One region of the Streptomyces sp. NPDC008092 genome, then DNA from elsewhere that is predicted to be linked to it. Evidence: riboswitches for the same ligand, from Rfam matches in the RefSeq annotation. Region 1 holds a riboswitch; the other holds the start of a gene.
The links. A riboswitch is a leader RNA that binds a small molecule or an ion and turns the genes downstream of it on or off. The one in region 1 is predicted to bind cyclic di-AMP.
Positions count from the first base shown of each region.

Region 1 (7,734 bases):
CCCCGGAGCGCCGCGCTCCCGTACCGCCCGGACCCACCGGAGCGTCCGCGGAGCTCGACGGCCCGGCCAGGCTGCCGGTCCGGGCGGCCCCGCCGGTCGTGCTGCTGCACGGCTTCATCGACAACCGCTCGGTCTTCGTCCTGCTCCGCCGCGCCCTCGCCCAGCACGGCGGCCAGCGCGTCGAATCGCTCAACTACTCGCCGCTGACCTGCGACATCCGCACCGCCGCCGAACTGCTCGGGCGGCACATCGAGGAGATCTGCGAGCGCACCGGCAGCGGCCGGGTCGACATCGTCGGGCACAGCCTGGGCGGGCTGATCGCGCGCTACTACGTTCAGCGCCTCGGCGGTGACCTGCGCGTCCGCACGCTGGTGACGCTCGGCACCCCGCACTCCGGTACCCGGGTGGCGCCGCTGGCGGACGCGCACCCGATCGTGCGGCAGATGCGCCCCGGCTCCGCGGTCATCGAGGAGCTGACCCGGCCCGCACCCGGCTGCCGTACCCGGTTCGTGAGCTTCTGGAGCGACCTCGACTCGCTGATGGAGCCGGTGGAGACGGCCCGCGTCGACCACCCGGACCTCATGGCGACGAACGTGCGGGTGACCGGGATCGGCCACCTCGCCCTGCCCGTCCACCCGGCGATCGCGACCGGTATACGACAGGCCCTCGACGAAACACACGCGGAAGAGCGGACCGCGGGCGGTCTGACGGTGGCCTGAGGGCCCCCGGAGGGCCCGTTCGGGGCTGCCGGGGACCGCCGAGGACCGCCCGGGACCGCCTCTCGCCTCGAACGCTCATCGAACACAAGGCCAAACCCGCGCCCGTCGTCCCCCGAAACACGGCCGAATGCCCGTTTCCCGAAACAGCGAAACCTGTTGAAGATTGTCGCGCCCGCATACCGCCGGGTACAGTCGCCGCACTGCTCTGGCAGCCCCTGTTGTCGAGGCGAAAGAGAAGTTGGTGAACGACCGTCACCCGTCGGGGACCATGACCACCCCGGCCCCGGCTTCCGACGCCGATCCGGCGCACTACGCGCCGTACGGCACCCAGGAAGCCCAGTACGGCGACTTCACCACGTACGGCGACCACACCGCCACCGGCACCGGGTTCCACACCGACCCGCTCTTCGGCAGCCTCCCGGGCCAGGCCCAGGCCACCGGGGCGTACGACACCACGCAGTGGCAGACCGCCGGCGGCCAGACGCTGAACTACGACCCGTACGCGGCCCAGCACCACGCCGCCTACGACTCCGGCGCCTACGACAGCACCGCGTGGACCGTCCCGGCACAGGGCACGGCCCCCGACACCAGCGGCCAGTGGGACGCGAGCGCCTGGCTGCAGCCCGACCAGCCCGGCATGGCCGGTGCGACCCAGCAGTGGGAGTGGGGCACCCAGGCCTTCGACACCGGCGTCTACGACGCCACGCAGTGGAACTCCGACGGCACCCCGGCGCAGGTCCCCGAGCACGAGCCCGAGCACGCACAGCAGCACGAGCCGTACGGGGACTTCGAGGAGCAGGCGGAGCACGGGCACTACGGCGAGTACGGCGGGCACGACGGGTTCGCGGAGTCCTCGGCGGACTCCCCGGACGACTCGGAGTTGTCCGCGACCGGCGAGATGCCCGCAGTAACGCCACTGCTGGAGGACCAGGAAGAGGTCACCCCGGCCACGCCGGCGGCGACTCGCGTCGGCTCCCGCGCGGGGGCGCGTTCCCGTCGCCGTACGCCTCCCAAGCGGTCCGCGCTGCTGACGGTCGCCGTGCCCTCCGTGTGTGTGATGGGGGTCGCCGGGATCGCGGCCGCCTCCGTCAACGGCCTGACCGACGACGGCAAGGACACCACGGCCTCGGCCTCCGACGCGCAGTCGGTGAAACCGTCCGCCGCCAACAGCAAGCTGGACGCCCAGCTGAGGACGCTCTCTGCGGGCGCCGACGACTTCGCCGACCGGGCCAGCCGGACGCAGGAGCGCATCGACCTCAAGGCCCAGCAGGAGTCCGAGAAGAAGAAGGCGGCGGCGGAGGCGGCCCGCAAGGAGCGGCTGCGCCCGAAGTACGCGCTTCCGGTCACGCAGCGGGGGCTCAGCGCCTACTTCGGCCAGGCCGGCGTCAACTGGATGTCCGTCCACACGGGCATCGACTTCCCCGTCTCCTACGGCACGACGGTGATGGCCGCGACCGACGGCGTCGTCTCCACCAAGTGGAACAGCGCCTACGGCAACATGATGATCGTGACGGCGAAGGACGGCACGGAGACGTGGTACTGCCACCTCTCGTCGTACCGCGTCGCCGCCGGTACGACCGTGAAGGCCGGCGACCCGATCGCGTACTCCGGGAACTCCGGCAACTCGACCGGCCCGCACCTGCACTTCGAGGTGCGTCCGGCCGGCGGCGCCGCCATAGACCCGCTGCCGTGGCTGCGCAGCCACGGGCTCGACCCGACCTGACCCCGGCCGGTACCGGCGATACCGGTGCGCCCCGCCGCAGCGGGGCCCGCCCGGAACTACGGCACCTGCGCCACTACAGCTTCTCCACCGGCGCGTACCGCAGCAGCAGCCGCTTCGGCTTGGCGTCGCCGAAGTCGATCGTCGCCTCCGCGTTGCCGCCCGTGCCCTTCACCGCGACGACCGTGCCGAGGCCGAACTGGTCGTGGGTGACCCGGTCGCCGACGGCCACCGAGACCACCGGCTTCTCCGAGGTCCGCCGGGTGGCGAAGCCGGACGCACCCGACGCCGAGGAGCGCGAGCGGGTCGAGGAGAGCGAGGCCGCCACACCCGCGACGGGCCCAGCGGAGACCGGCGCCGTCGCCCCGGTCCGCTTCCACTCCAGATACGCGCCCGGGATCTCCTCCAGGAAGCGCGAGGGCGGATTGTACGACGGCTGGCCCCAGGCGCTGCGCATCGCCGACCGGGTGAGGTACAGCCGCTCCCGCGCGCGCGTGATGCCGACGTAGGCGAGCCGCCGCTCCTCCTCCAGCTCCTTGGTCTGGCCGAGGGCGCGCATGTGCGGGAAGACGCCGTCCTCCATGCCGGTCAGGAACACCACGGGGAATTCGAGGCCCTTGGCGGTGTGCAGGGTCATCAGGGTGATGACGCCGTCGCCGTTCTCGTCGTCGTCCGGGATCTGGTCGGAGTCGGCGACCAGGGCCACCCGCTCCAGGAAGTCGGCGAGCCCCGCCTGCTGCTCGCCCTCGCCGGACTCCTGCTCGAACTCCAGTGCCACGGAGGCGAGTTCCTGGAGGTTCTCGATGCGGGTCTCGTCCTGCGGGTCCGTCGAGTTCTGCAGCTCGGCCAGGTATCCGGTGCGTTCGTAGATCGCCTCCAGGACCGTGGCGGGTCCGGCGCCGGACTCCACGACCGTACGGAGGTCCTCCATCAGCGTGTTGAACCGCTTGACCGCGTTCGTCGACCGCGCGGCCATGCCGTACGCCTCGTCGACGCGCTTGAGCGCCTGCGGGAAGCTGATCTTCTCGCGCTGGGCGAGGGCGTCGATCATCGCCTCCGCGCGGTCGCCGATGCCGCGCTTCGGGACGTTGAGGATGCGCCGGAGCGGGACGGAGTCCTCCGGGTTGGCCAGCACCCGCAGGTAGGCCAGGACGTCCCGGACCTCCTTGCGCTCGTAGAAGCGGACGCCGCCGACCACCTTGTAGGGCAGGCCGACCCGGATGAAGATCTCCTCGAAGACCCGGGACTGCGCGTTGGTGCGGTAGAAGACGGCGACATCACCGGCCTTCGCCTCGCCCGCGTCCGTCAGACGGTCTATCTCCTCGGCGACGAACTGCGCCTCGTCGTGCTCGGTGTCGGCGACGTAGCCGGTGATCTGCGCGCCCGCGCCCGCGTTGGTCCACAGGTTCTTCGGGCGGCGGGACTCGTTGCGCTCGATGACCGCGTTGGCGGCGCTCAGGATCGTCTGCGTGGAGCGGTAGTTCTGTTCGAGGAGGATCGTCGTCGCGTTCGGGTAGTCCTCCTCGAACTGGAGGATGTTGCGGATCGTCGCGCCCCGGAAGGCGTAGATCGACTGGTCGGCGTCGCCGACGACGCAGAGCTCGGCGGGGGGCAGGTCGTGCTCGCCGGGCGGGGTGCCGGTGCCGTCGGGGCGCGCGCCGGTGCCGTCGGCGCGCGCGCCGGTGCCGACCAGCTCGCGCACGAGGGCGTACTGGGCGTGGTTGGTGTCCTGGTACTCGTCGACCAGGACGTGCCGGAAGCGGCGGCGGTAGTGCTCGGCGACGTCCGGGAAGGCGCGCAGCAGGTTGACCGTCGTCATGATCAGGTCGTCGAAGTCGAGGGCGTTCGCCTCGCGCAGCCGCGACTGGTAGAGGGCGTAGGCCTGGGCGAGGGTCTTCTCGAAGCCGTCGCTCGCGCGGGCGGCGAAGTCCTCCTCGTCGACCAGCTCGTTCTTGAGGTTGCTGACCTGGGCGCTGAACGACTTCGGCGGGAACCGCTTGGGGTCGAGGTCCAGGTCGCGGCAGACCAGGGCCATCAGGCGCTTGGAGTCGGCCGCGTCGTAGATCGAGAAGGAGGAGGTGAAGCCGAGCTTCTTGCTCTCCCGGCGCAGGATCCGCACGCACGCGCTGTGGAAGGTCATCACCCACATCGCGTTGGCGCGCGGGCCCACGAGGTGCTCGACGCGCTCCTTCATCTCACCCGCGGCCTTGTTGGTGAAGGTGATCGCGAGGATCTGGCCCGGGTGCACCTGGCGCGCGCCGAGGAGGTGGGCGATGCGGTGGGTGAGCACGCGCGTCTTGCCGGAACCGGCGCCGGCCACGATGAGCAACGGAGAGCCGGCATGCACGACGGCCGCCCGCTGGTTGTCGTTCAGCCCCTCCAGGAGCGCGGCCGGGTCCAGGGCCGGGCGTGCGGCGCCGTCGCGGTAGTAGGCGTCCCGGTCCGGGGGCACGTCGAACTTCCCGCCGAACAGATCGTCCGGAATCGACTCCGGAGCGTGCTCGTCCTCGGGCGGCGGCGGAGGTTCCTCGTCATGGCCGCGGGGGGCCTGGAGGTTCGCCAGGAAGCTGTCGTCAAAGAGGCTGCTCATCGCTCTCCGAGTCTAGGGCGCCCCACCGACAACCGGCCGCCGCCCCGAAAACTCGGCCGGGTAACCGAACAGAACCACTCGGTCACGGCCGGTCGACGCGCGTCACGCAGCGGCGAACGCCCACCGCGAGCCTCCCTGTCACCTCGGGCAAGTCGCCCATAGCACCCCAGATCGCCCCGCCTGAACAATTCCCAACATCAAGGTCACGAAAATGTATCGGGCATATCGCACATCAAACTTCACAGAGACCACACGAGTTGGCTAGCGTGCCGGGCAGGCCGTACGACCCCCACCGGCGAACATCGCCGGGCCGCACGGCCTCCGCCGAGTCCGGGGCGCCACCGCGCATCCGGAGCCGGGGACCCACACCGATCCCGGGGTGAATCGGTCCCGACTCCCCTCCGGGGAACGGACCGTAGGGCAACCCTTCCGAACCACCCGCCCGAACCCGACAGCTAACTCGGTAGGCGGAACACTGGAAGGAGTCGCCCCCGTTGGCGTCGCACCGCAAGTCCCGGCCGTCAGGAACGCGCACGGCAGGCATACGCACCCCCGCACTGGCCACCGCCGCACTCACCTCCATGGCCCTGTTCTCCCAGACGGCCGAGGCCGCGCCCTCCGAGGACGGCAAGCCGAGCCTGGAGGAGGTGGAGAAGAAGGTCGACGCCCTCTACCGGCAGGCGGAGTCGGCGACCGAGAAGTACAACGCGGCGAAGGAGCGGACCGGCAAGCAGCGCAAGCAGGTCGACACGCTGCTCGACGACGTCGCCCGGCGCACCGACCGGCTCAACGAGGCACGTGAGGAACTGGGTTCGTTCGCGGCGGCCCAGTACCGGACCGGGGCGAGCGTTCCCGACACGGCGACCTTCCTGCTCGCGGACAGTCCCCAGGACTACTTCGACCAGGACCAGCTGATGAGCCGCCTGACCACGCGCCAGAAGGGCGCGGTCGACGACTACGTCACCCAGCGGTCCGCGACCATGAAGAAGCGGCAGGAGGCCGCCCGGAGCCTCGAGACGCTCACCGAGACGCAGGACGACCTCAAGACGGCCAAGACCACCGTGCAGACGAAGCTGGCCTCCGCACGGGAGCTGCTGTCGCAGCTGACGGCCGCGGAGAAGGCCCGGCTGGCGGCGATCGAGAAGCAGCAGCAGGAAGCGGCCGACCGCAAGGCGGCGGAGCTGGCGAAGCAGCAGGCCGCGGCGGCCGACCAGGAGGCGTCGTCGTCCTCCTCGTCCTCGACGTCGAGCGGCTCGTCCTCCGGCTCCGGCTCCTCCACCTACGCCACGAAGGCCGCCAAGGCGATCGCCTTCGCCCGCGCGCAGATCGGCAAGCCGTACGTGTGGGGCGCCACCGGCCCCGGCTCCTACGACTGCTCAGGACTCTCCCAGGCCGCCTGGAAGGCCGCGGGCGTCTCCCTGCCGCGCACCACCTACGACCAGGTGAACGCCGGCACCACCGTCCCCCTCTCCGACGCCCAGCCCGGCGACCTGGTCTTCTTCTACGACGACGTCAGCCACGTCGGCATCTACATCGGCAACGGCATGATGATCCACGCCCCGAAGCCCGGCGCGTACGTCCGGGAGGAGTCGATCTACTACGGCGGCGAGTCGATCATCCACAGCGTGGTGCGCCCGGCCTGATCCCACGGGGCGCCCGCCGTCGCCCGCACGCTTTTCGGGCCGTACGCGCGCGTGCCCCGCCCCTGCCGCGGCCGACTCTCCCTAGCATCAGGGGCATGTCCGGCATTTCACCCCTCGGCGCCTGGTGGGCGCGGTGTTCGCCTGCGGCCGGGGCCGGGGGCGCCGTGATGGCCACCGGCATCATGTCGGAGGGGCTGTACCTGGCGGGCGCGGAGACCGTGTCCCGGGTGGCGCTGGCGGCGGCCTGCGCGCTGTGGGCGGCACTGGCCGCGGACTTCGCCGCACGGCTGGCGCTCGATCGCCGGCGGTGGGCGGCGGAGGCGCGGACACCGGGCGCGCTCACCGCCGTGGCGGCGACGACGGTGCTGGGGACGCGGTTCTCGGCGCTCGGGTGGCAGCCCCTCGCCGAGGCCCTGCTGGCGCTGTCGGTGGCGCTGTGGCCGCCGTTGCTGGTCCTCGTCGTGCGGCACTGGAAGCCGAGGATGCCGGGAACGGTGTTCCTCGCCTGCGTGGCCACACAGGGGTCGGCCGTGCTGGGCGCGACGCTGGCGGCGGCCCTGACGACGGCGTGGCTCGCGCACCTCTCGCTGGTCCTCTTCTGGCTGGGGCTGGCGATGTACGGGCTCGCCGTGCCCCGGTTCGAGTGGCGGCAGATCGCCCAGGGGCCCGGGGACCAGTGGGTGGCGGGCGGCGGGCTCGCGATCTCCGCGCTGGCCGGGGCGCGGCTGCTGGCCGCCGACAGTGCGCGGCTGTACCTGTGGAACGACGACGACCGGGGCGTCCTGCGCGTGGTGACGGTGGCGTTGCTGGTCCTGAGCCTGGCCTGGTACGCCGTCCTGCTGGCCGCGGAGGCGGCGTGGCCCCGGCCGCGTTACGACGTGCGCCGCTGGGCGACGGTGTTCCCGATGGGGATGACGGCGACGGCGACGCTGTCGGTCGCGGCCGCCGTCGGCGGCGCGTGGCTGAAGTGGCCGGGGCGGGTGCTGGTGTGGGTCACGGTGGCGGCCTGGCTGGCGGTGGCGGCCGGTGCGGCGGCGGGCGCCCGCGCCGCTCTCAGGAAGG
Region 1 is NZ_JBIBHY010000003.1:449,573-457,306, reverse strand. It holds gene ACFZB3_RS11295 (alpha/beta fold hydrolase) at 1-719, shown strand, start outside; gene ACFZB3_RS11290 (peptidoglycan DD-metalloendopeptidase family protein) at 961-2,442, shown strand; gene pcrA (DNA helicase PcrA) at 2,516-5,029, opposite strand; cyclic di-AMP (ydaO/yuaA leader) riboswitch at 5,342-5,516, shown strand; gene ACFZB3_RS11280 (NlpC/P60 family protein) at 5,524-6,672, shown strand; gene ACFZB3_RS11275 (tellurite resistance/C4-dicarboxylate transporter family protein) at 6,768-7,734, shown strand, end outside.

Region 2 (7,734 bases), on a different contig from region 1:
GCAGGGTGCGCACGGCGTCGTTCAGGAACACCTCCCGGGCCAGGTTCGCCCCGGGCCGGTGCGCGGGGGAGAGGGCGACGGCCAGGGGGGTCGCCGCGCGTACGTCGCAGAGCCGCCCGGCCACCACCACGGGCAGCGCGGACCACGTCTCCAGGAGCATGCGGATGCCCGCCGGCACCTGCTCGCCGCGCGGCCGGGAGCGCCGGGGCGGGACGGGGACACGGTCCTGCTGCCGGGGCACGGCCGGCCGTTCGACGGCGGCCCCCGCGAGGCGGTCGCCCAGGCCCGGTGCTTCGGCGTGCACTGACCCCCGCGGCGGCCTCCGCCGCCCTCCGCCACCCCGTGCGTCTCAACCCGTGTGACTCACCCCCTTCGGATGGCGTATGCTGGTGTCACCGACGCGGGGTGGAGCAGCTCGGTAGCTCGCTGGGCTCATAACCCAGAGGTCGCAGGTTCAAATCCTGTCCCCGCTACTGAAGCTCAGGGCCGGAATCCAAGATCCGAGGATTCCGGCCCTGAGTCATATCCGGGCACGTGTTCCTCATCACACACTTCCGCACTCATCCGCCCGGCCCACACCATTCGCCCCACCCGCTCACAGCCGCAAACCTGGACGGACAGGCATCGAACACACCGGACACGTCGAACACGTAGGGCATCGGGAACGTCAGGGGGGTCGCGTGGTGGGCCGTGGAGAGGTGGCGCAGCACGGCCAGGCATCCGCCCGCACCCTCGCCCGCTTCCTGCCGGCGCTGCTGATCTGCACCGGCGTCTGCTACGACGTCCTCACCCCCGCCCCCTTCACCGCGGTGCCCTTCTTCACGGCCGCCCCGCTGATCGCCGCACCCCTCTCCTCCCTGCGCACCACCCTCCTCACGGGCCTGGCCGCACTCGTCGCCACCTACGCCGTGCACGCGCGGTTCGCCGTTCTCCCGGACGCCGACGCCGTCACCGAGGTCGTCACCGTGGCCACCGTCGCCGTCCTCGCCGCCGGCATCAACCGGATCGTCCGCATCGGCGACCAGCGCCTCGCCTCCGCCCGCGAGGTCGCCGAGGCCGCCCAGCGGGCCGTCCTGCCCGAACCCGCCGAGCGGATCGGCGGCTTCGAGATCGCCGCCCGCTACGAGGCGGCGCAGGAAGGCACCTTCATCGGCGGCGACCTGTACGCCGTCCAGGACACCCCGTACGGCGTGCGGCTGGTCGTCGGCGACGTACGCGGCAAGGGGATGGGCGCGGTCGCCGCGGTCGCCGTGGTCATCGGGGCGTTCCGGGAGGCCGCCGAGCAGGAGGCCACGCTGGAGGCGGTGGCCGGGCGGCTGGAGCGGGCGCTGGCGCGCGAGGGCGTCCGGCGCGGCGGCATCGACGCCCACGAGGGCTTCACCACCGCCGTACTCGCCGAACTCCCGCACGGCGACGGCACGCTCCGGCTCGTCAACCGGGGCCATCCGCCGCCCCTGCTGCTGCACGGCGACGGCGAGGTCTGCCCGGTGCGGGCGCCGGAGGCCGCGCTGCCGCTCGGGATGGGCGAGTTGGGGGCCTGGCCGGACCGGGCCGCCGAGCACGCGTTCCCGAACGGGGCCACGCTGCTGCTGCACACCGACGGCCTCTCCGAGGCGCGGGACGCGCACGGCCGGTTCTACGACCCGGAGCGGCGGCTCACCGGCCGTACCGTCACCGCCCCGGGCCCCCTGGTGGCCCGGCTCGCGGCCGAGGTGCGCCGGCACACCGGCGGCGGCATGACGGACGACATGGCACTGCTCGCCGTGCGACGGCCCTGAGCGGCGGGCGGTCACGTTCGGTGTCCGTGCGACCGCCCTGCGCATAACAACTGAGTCACCATCAAAACCTGTGTGACTCCTGAGCTGAGCAGCGCGCACCGCCGACTCGACCGTTTTTGACCGGTCGTGGCAGGTAAGTCCAAGCTTTGAAAGCTTAATGATCAAGACGAACAGCTTGGAATCTGGTAGCCGGGTCTATTAACGTTCGATAACGCAGCGCGGTCGTCCCAGCCGTCACCCGCGACGGCTCCGTGCGCATGCGCCGAATCCCGCAAGGGAACCGGGGAACCACCACCTTGGGGTGAATCGCACGGCTACCGCCGGGTACGAAACGGCCGGTATACGCGCGTAGGAGACCTTCCTGCTCCGAACCCGTCAGCTAACCCGGTAGGCGGCGGAAGGAAAGGAGTGCGCCCGCGTGGCGTCCAACCCGCCTGCTCCGACAGCCCCGTTCGTGCCCAGCCAGCGTCAGCCCGAGACCTTCGGCTACGGCGGCTACCGCGCCGACGAAGGCCCCTTCGAGGAGTGGAACCCCACCGAGGAGTCCCTCTCCGCGGTACGCGGCCGGCACCGGGTCGCCAAGCAGAAGGGCGGCGGGCTCGCCCGCAGCTCCACGGTTCTCGGCGTCGGCGTCATCGCCGCCGTCGGCGCGGGCGGCATGGCCAGCGCCAACACCGGCAAGCCGCCGGTCTCCATCTCGCTGCCCGACCTGCCGTCCTCCGTCGGCTCGCTGCTCGGCGAGGACGGCGGCCACCAGGCGACCCGGACCGCGCTCAGCAGCGTCACCACGACGACCGCCACCGACGCGGACTCCTCCTCGTCCGACGCCGGCGAGGCGCTGCGCAGCCGGATCATCGCCCAGGCCGCACAGCAGCAGAGCCAGCTCGACACCAAGGCCAGCGCCAAGGCCGTCGCCGCCGCCGACAAGGCGGTCGCCGACGCCGAGGCCAAGGCGGAGAAGGCGGCCGCCGCCAAGGCCGCCGACGCCAAGGAGAAGGCCGAGGCCTCCGCGAAGCAGAAGGCCGAGCAGGCCCGCCTCGCCGAGCTGGCCAAGCAGTACACGCTGCCCGTCGTCTCGTACACGATCACCGGTACCTTCGGCCAGGCCGGATCCATGTGGTCCTCCGGCTACCACACCGGCCTCGACTTCGCGGCGCCCACCGGCACGCTGATCAAGGCCGTGCACAGCGGCACGGTCACCGAGGCGGGCTGGGCCGGCTCCTACGGCTACCGCACGATCATCACCCTCGACGACGGCACCGAGCTGTGGTTCTGCCACCAGTCCTCGATCGGCGTCAAGGTCGGCCAGAAGGTCTCCACCGGCGACGTCATCGGCCGCGTGGGCGCCACCGGCAACGTGACCGGCCCGCACCTCCACCTGGAGGTCCACCCGAACGGCCAGGCCACCGCCATCGACCCGATGACCTGGCTGCGCGGCAAGGGCCTCAACCCCTGACCTGACCCGGACCGCACCCACCGGCCCCCGGCGGCCCTGACGGCAACCCCCCGGCGTCAGGGCCGTCGGTGTGCCGCGCCCCGGGCAGGCGGCGCGCCTTTACAAGAACTTCGTGTTGCGTCGGCATGGGGTGCCCGGCGACGCGTGTTGAAGTGAAGCATGAGTGCTTCTTCCCCTTCCCTCCGCAAGCTCGGCGCCTCCGACCTGGAGGTCTTCCCGCTCGCCCTCGGCGGCAACGTCTTCGGCTGGACCGCCGACGAGGCCACCTCCTTCGCCGTCCTCGACGCGTACGCCGCCGCGGGCGGCAACTTCGTGGACACCGCCGACTCGTACTCGGCGTGGATCGAGGGCAACAAGGGCGGCGAGTCCGAGACGATCATCGGCAACTGGGTCAAGGCGCGCGGCAACCGCGACGACGTCGTCATCGCGACGAAGGTCAGCCAGCACCCCGAGTACCCCGGCCTGTCCGCCGCCAACATCAAGGCCGCCGCCGACGCGTCCCTGCGCCGTCTGGGCACCGACCACATCGACCTCTACTACACGCACTTCGACAAGCCCGAGATCCCGGTCGAGGAGATCATCGGCGCGCTGGACGAGCTGGTGCGGGCGGGCAAGGTCCGGCACATCGCCGCGTCCAACATCACGCCGGAGCGGCTCCAGGAGTCCCTGGACTTCTCCGACCGCGAGGGCCTCGCCCGGTACGTGGCCCTCCAGCCCCACTACAACCTGGTCTCCCGCGACACCTACGAGGGCCCCCTCCAGGACCTGGCCTCCCGCACCGGCCTCGCGGCCGTCCCCTACTTCTCGCTGGCCGCCGGCTTCCTCACCGGCAAGTACCGCCCCGGTACGACGGTCGACAGCGCGCGAGCGGGCCGGGCCGCCCAGTACGCCGAGTCGGAGCGCGGCCAGAAGGTCCTTGCCGCCCTGGACGAGATCGCCGCGGCCCACGAGGCCCCGGTCCCCACGGTCGCCCTGGCCTGGCTGGCGGCCCAGCCCACCATCACGGCCCCGATCGCCTCGGCCCGCACCCTGGAGCAACTCCCGCCCCTGCTGGGCGTGGCGGACCTGACCCTGACGGACGAGGAACTGACGAAACTGACGAGGGCTTCGGCCTGACGGTCCTCTTCCTCCGCCGCTCACAGATCTCTTCCGCCGCAACGGCGCCCAGCCCGCGCGGCGCGTCCCGGCGGTGCCGAACTCTCCGCGACCCGAAGCCCTAACTCCGGTACGGGTTGTAGGCCGGGTACGGCACCGCCGCCCCGTACCACCCCGGCGCCCCGTAAACCGACGGCGTCTGGCCGCCGTACCCAGGCCACCCGCCCGGCGCGGCCGTCCGCGCCGCGTACTCCAGGGCCGGCCGCACCAGCTCCCGCCGGTTCCACAGCTCCGTGAGGAGCTCCCGCTCCCGCACCACGAAGTCGGCCCCCGCCTGCCCCCGCTGCCCCCGGCGCCGCAGCAGCGCCAGCGTCGTCGCGTACCCCTCGTACTCGGCGACCGCCCGCCCCGCCGCCTTCCCGAAGTGGTACGCGGCGTACTCCCGGGCCATCTGCCGCGCCCGCATCGACCCGAGCACGAACGGCTCCGCCGTCCCCAGCCACCCCGCGTAGACGTACGCCGGCAGCTCCTCCCGCACGGTCCGCAGCTCCCGCTGCCGCGTCCAGATCGCCAGCCAGGCCAGCAGCCCGAACGCCGGCACCATGAACATGCCGTACACGGCGAAGAACCCGTACTGCCCGAACGTCGAGGACCCGTTCCAGAACGCGTGCATGCTCATCGCGAGCAGCAGCCCGGCGAGCGGCACCAGCACCCGCCGCGCCCGCTGCCGCTCCCCGGAGAACGCGGCGATGCCGAAGCCGATGCCGGTGAGGACGGTGAAGAGCGGGTGCGCGAACGGGGAGAGCACGATGCGCACGAAGAACGTCGCGGCGGTGACGGAGGCGATCCCGCTGTCCCCGGTCAGCTGGTCGGTCCCGAAGGCCGTACCGAGGTAGAGGATGTTCTCGGTGAACGCGAACCCGGTGGCGGTGACCCCGGCTATCACCACCCCGTCGACGATCCCGGTGAAGTCCCGCCTGCGGAAGAGGAAGACGAGGAGGACGGCCGCCGCCTTCGCCGACTCCTCGACGACCGGCGCTATCAGGGTCGCCCCGAGCCGGTCCGCGCTGCTCGGGTCCGCGGTCGCCGTCGCTATCCATCTGGTCGCGAAGCTGTTGGCGACGATGGCTATCAGCGCGGCCGCGCAGGCGCCCCAGGCGAACGCGAACAGCAGGTTCCGCCAGGGTCCCGGCTGCACCCGGTCCAGCCACCGGAACGCGCCCACGAGCAGCGGCACGGGCAGCACGGCGAGCCCGAGCCCGACCAGGAAGCCCTCCGTCCCCGTCTGCTCCCGCACCAGCGCGAGGATCACCAGACCGGAGAGGGCGAGCAGCGTGCCCAGCGCGCCGTACCGCACCCAGCGCCGCTGCCACCAGCGGGGATGCCGCAGACCGCGGTCGGCGGGGTCCGGTGGGTAGGGCGGGTGTGCCGGGTACGCCGGATGCTGCGGGTACGGCGAGTACGGCGGCGGGGAGGTGGCCACGGCATCGACCCTAACGAGGTGACTCCTGACGGTGCTGCTCGCTCTGCGGCACCCGGTGCTGTACGCGACGGAAGAGCAGATCGTTCACCACATGTCCCTTGTCCAGTCCCTGGCCCTCGAAACGGGTCAGCGGCCGGTGCGCCGGACGTGGCGCGAAACCGCCGTCGGCCTGCGTGTTCTCGAACTCCGGGTGGGCGTCGAGCACTTCGAGCATCTGCTCGGCGTACGGCTCCCAGTCGGTCGCGCAGTGCACGATCGCCCCGGGCCGCAGCCGGGTCGCGGCGAGGTCGAGGACCTCGGGCTGGATCAGCCGCCGCTTGTGGTGCCGCTTCTTCGGCCAGGGGTCCGGGAAGTACACGCGCAGTCCGTCCAGCGAGTCCGGCGTCAGCATCTCCCGGAGCAGGATGATCGCGTCGCCGTTCCCGACCCGGACGTTGGACAGCCCGTTCTGGTCGGCGAGGTTGAGCAGGTTCCCCTGGCCCGGCGTGTGCACGTCGACGGCGAGGATGTTGACGCCCGGCTCCTCGGCGGCCATCTGCGCGGTCGCCTCGCCCATCCCGAACCCGATCTCCAGCACCACCGGGTCGTCGTTCCCGAACAGCTCGCCGAGGTCGATGACCTGCTGCCCGTCGATGTCCAGGCCCCACTTGGGCCACAGCCGCTGCAGCGCGTCGGCCTGCCCGGCGGTGACCCGGCTGCGGCGCGGCTGGAAGCTGCGGATCCGCCGCTCGAAGTGCGACCCGGCCGGATCGGCCCTGGGCCCGTCCGGGAACCGCGGCTCCCCCTTGGCCCGGGTGTGCCGGACGGACACTCCGGGGGTGTGGTCGGGGTGCGCACCGGGGACGTGCCCGGCGGGGCCGGTCTCGGCGGGCCGGGGGGCTTCGGGGGCGTTGCGGGAGTCAGACACAGTGCGTCGATTTTACGGCCCCCGCCGGACGGCCGAGGGGGTCACGCCGAGCCCAGCGTCTCCAGCGCCCTCCGGGCCACCTCCCGCCCGATCGGCAGCGAGGCGGTCGCCGCGGGCGAGGGCGCGTTCAGCACGTGGACCGCGCGCGGCCCCTCCTTGATCAGGAAGTCGTCGACGAGCGTCCCGTCCCGCAGCACGGCCTGCGCCCGCACCCCCGCGGCCGCCCGCACCAGGTCCCCCTCCTCCGCGGCGGGCAGCAGCCGCCGTACGGCCGTCGTGAACGCCTTCTTCGACACCGACCGGAGCAGCTCCCCGCCCCCGTACCGCCAGTGCCGCCGCGCCAGCGCCCAGGATCCCGGCCAGGCCAGTGTCCCGGCGACCTCCCGCGGGCGGACGACGTCCCACCCGTACCCCTCCCGGGCCAGCGCCGGCACCGCGTTCGGCCCGATGTGCACGCCTCCGTCGATCCCGCGCGTGAGATGCACCCCGAGGAACGGGAACGCCGGGTCCGGCACCGGGTACACCAGCCCCCGCACCAGCTCCGGCCGCGCCAGCTCGTAGTACTCCCCGCGGAACGGCACGATCCGCATCCCCGGCTCGTCCCCGGTCAGCCGTGCGACCTCGTCGCAGTACAGCCCCGCGCAGTTGACGAGCACACGCGCGCGTACGACGTCGCCGCGCGAGGTGAGCACGGCCACCCCCCGCTCCGGCCGCCGGTCCACGCGGACCACCCGGGCGCCGTACCGGATCTCCGCCCCCGAGGCCTCCCCGAGCTGCCGGGCGACGCCCACGAAGTCGGCCACCCCGGTCGTCCCGACGTGTATGGCGGCGAGCCCCCGCACCTCGGGCTCGTACTCCCCGATCTGGGAGCCCCCGAGCTCCCGCACCGGTATGCCGTTCTCCCGGCCGCGCTGCACGAGCGCGTGCAGGCGGGGCAGCTCCGCCCGCTCGGTGGCGACGATCAGCTTGCCGATGACGGCGTGCGCGATGCCGTACTCCGCGCAGAACTTGACCA
Region 2 is NZ_JBIBHY010000022.1:112,176-119,909, forward strand. It holds gene ACFZB3_RS45615 (hypothetical protein) at 1-304, opposite strand, end outside; tRNA gene ACFZB3_RS45620 (tRNA-Met) at 400-473, shown strand; gene ACFZB3_RS45625 (SpoIIE family protein phosphatase) at 681-1,778, shown strand; cyclic di-AMP (ydaO/yuaA leader) riboswitch at 2,029-2,189, shown strand; gene ACFZB3_RS45630 (peptidoglycan DD-metalloendopeptidase family protein) at 2,197-3,234, shown strand; gene ACFZB3_RS45635 (aldo/keto reductase) at 3,394-4,350, shown strand; gene ACFZB3_RS45640 (PrsW family glutamic-type intramembrane protease) at 4,451-5,812, opposite strand; gene trmB (tRNA (guanosine(46)-N7)-methyltransferase TrmB) at 5,823-6,719, opposite strand; gene lhgO (L-2-hydroxyglutarate oxidase) at 6,761-7,734, opposite strand, start outside.
Region 2: linked by a shared signal. The riboswitch ahead of ACFZB3_RS45630 (peptidoglycan DD-metalloendopeptidase family protein) and the one ahead of ACFZB3_RS11280 (NlpC/P60 family protein) in region 1 are both predicted to bind cyclic di-AMP.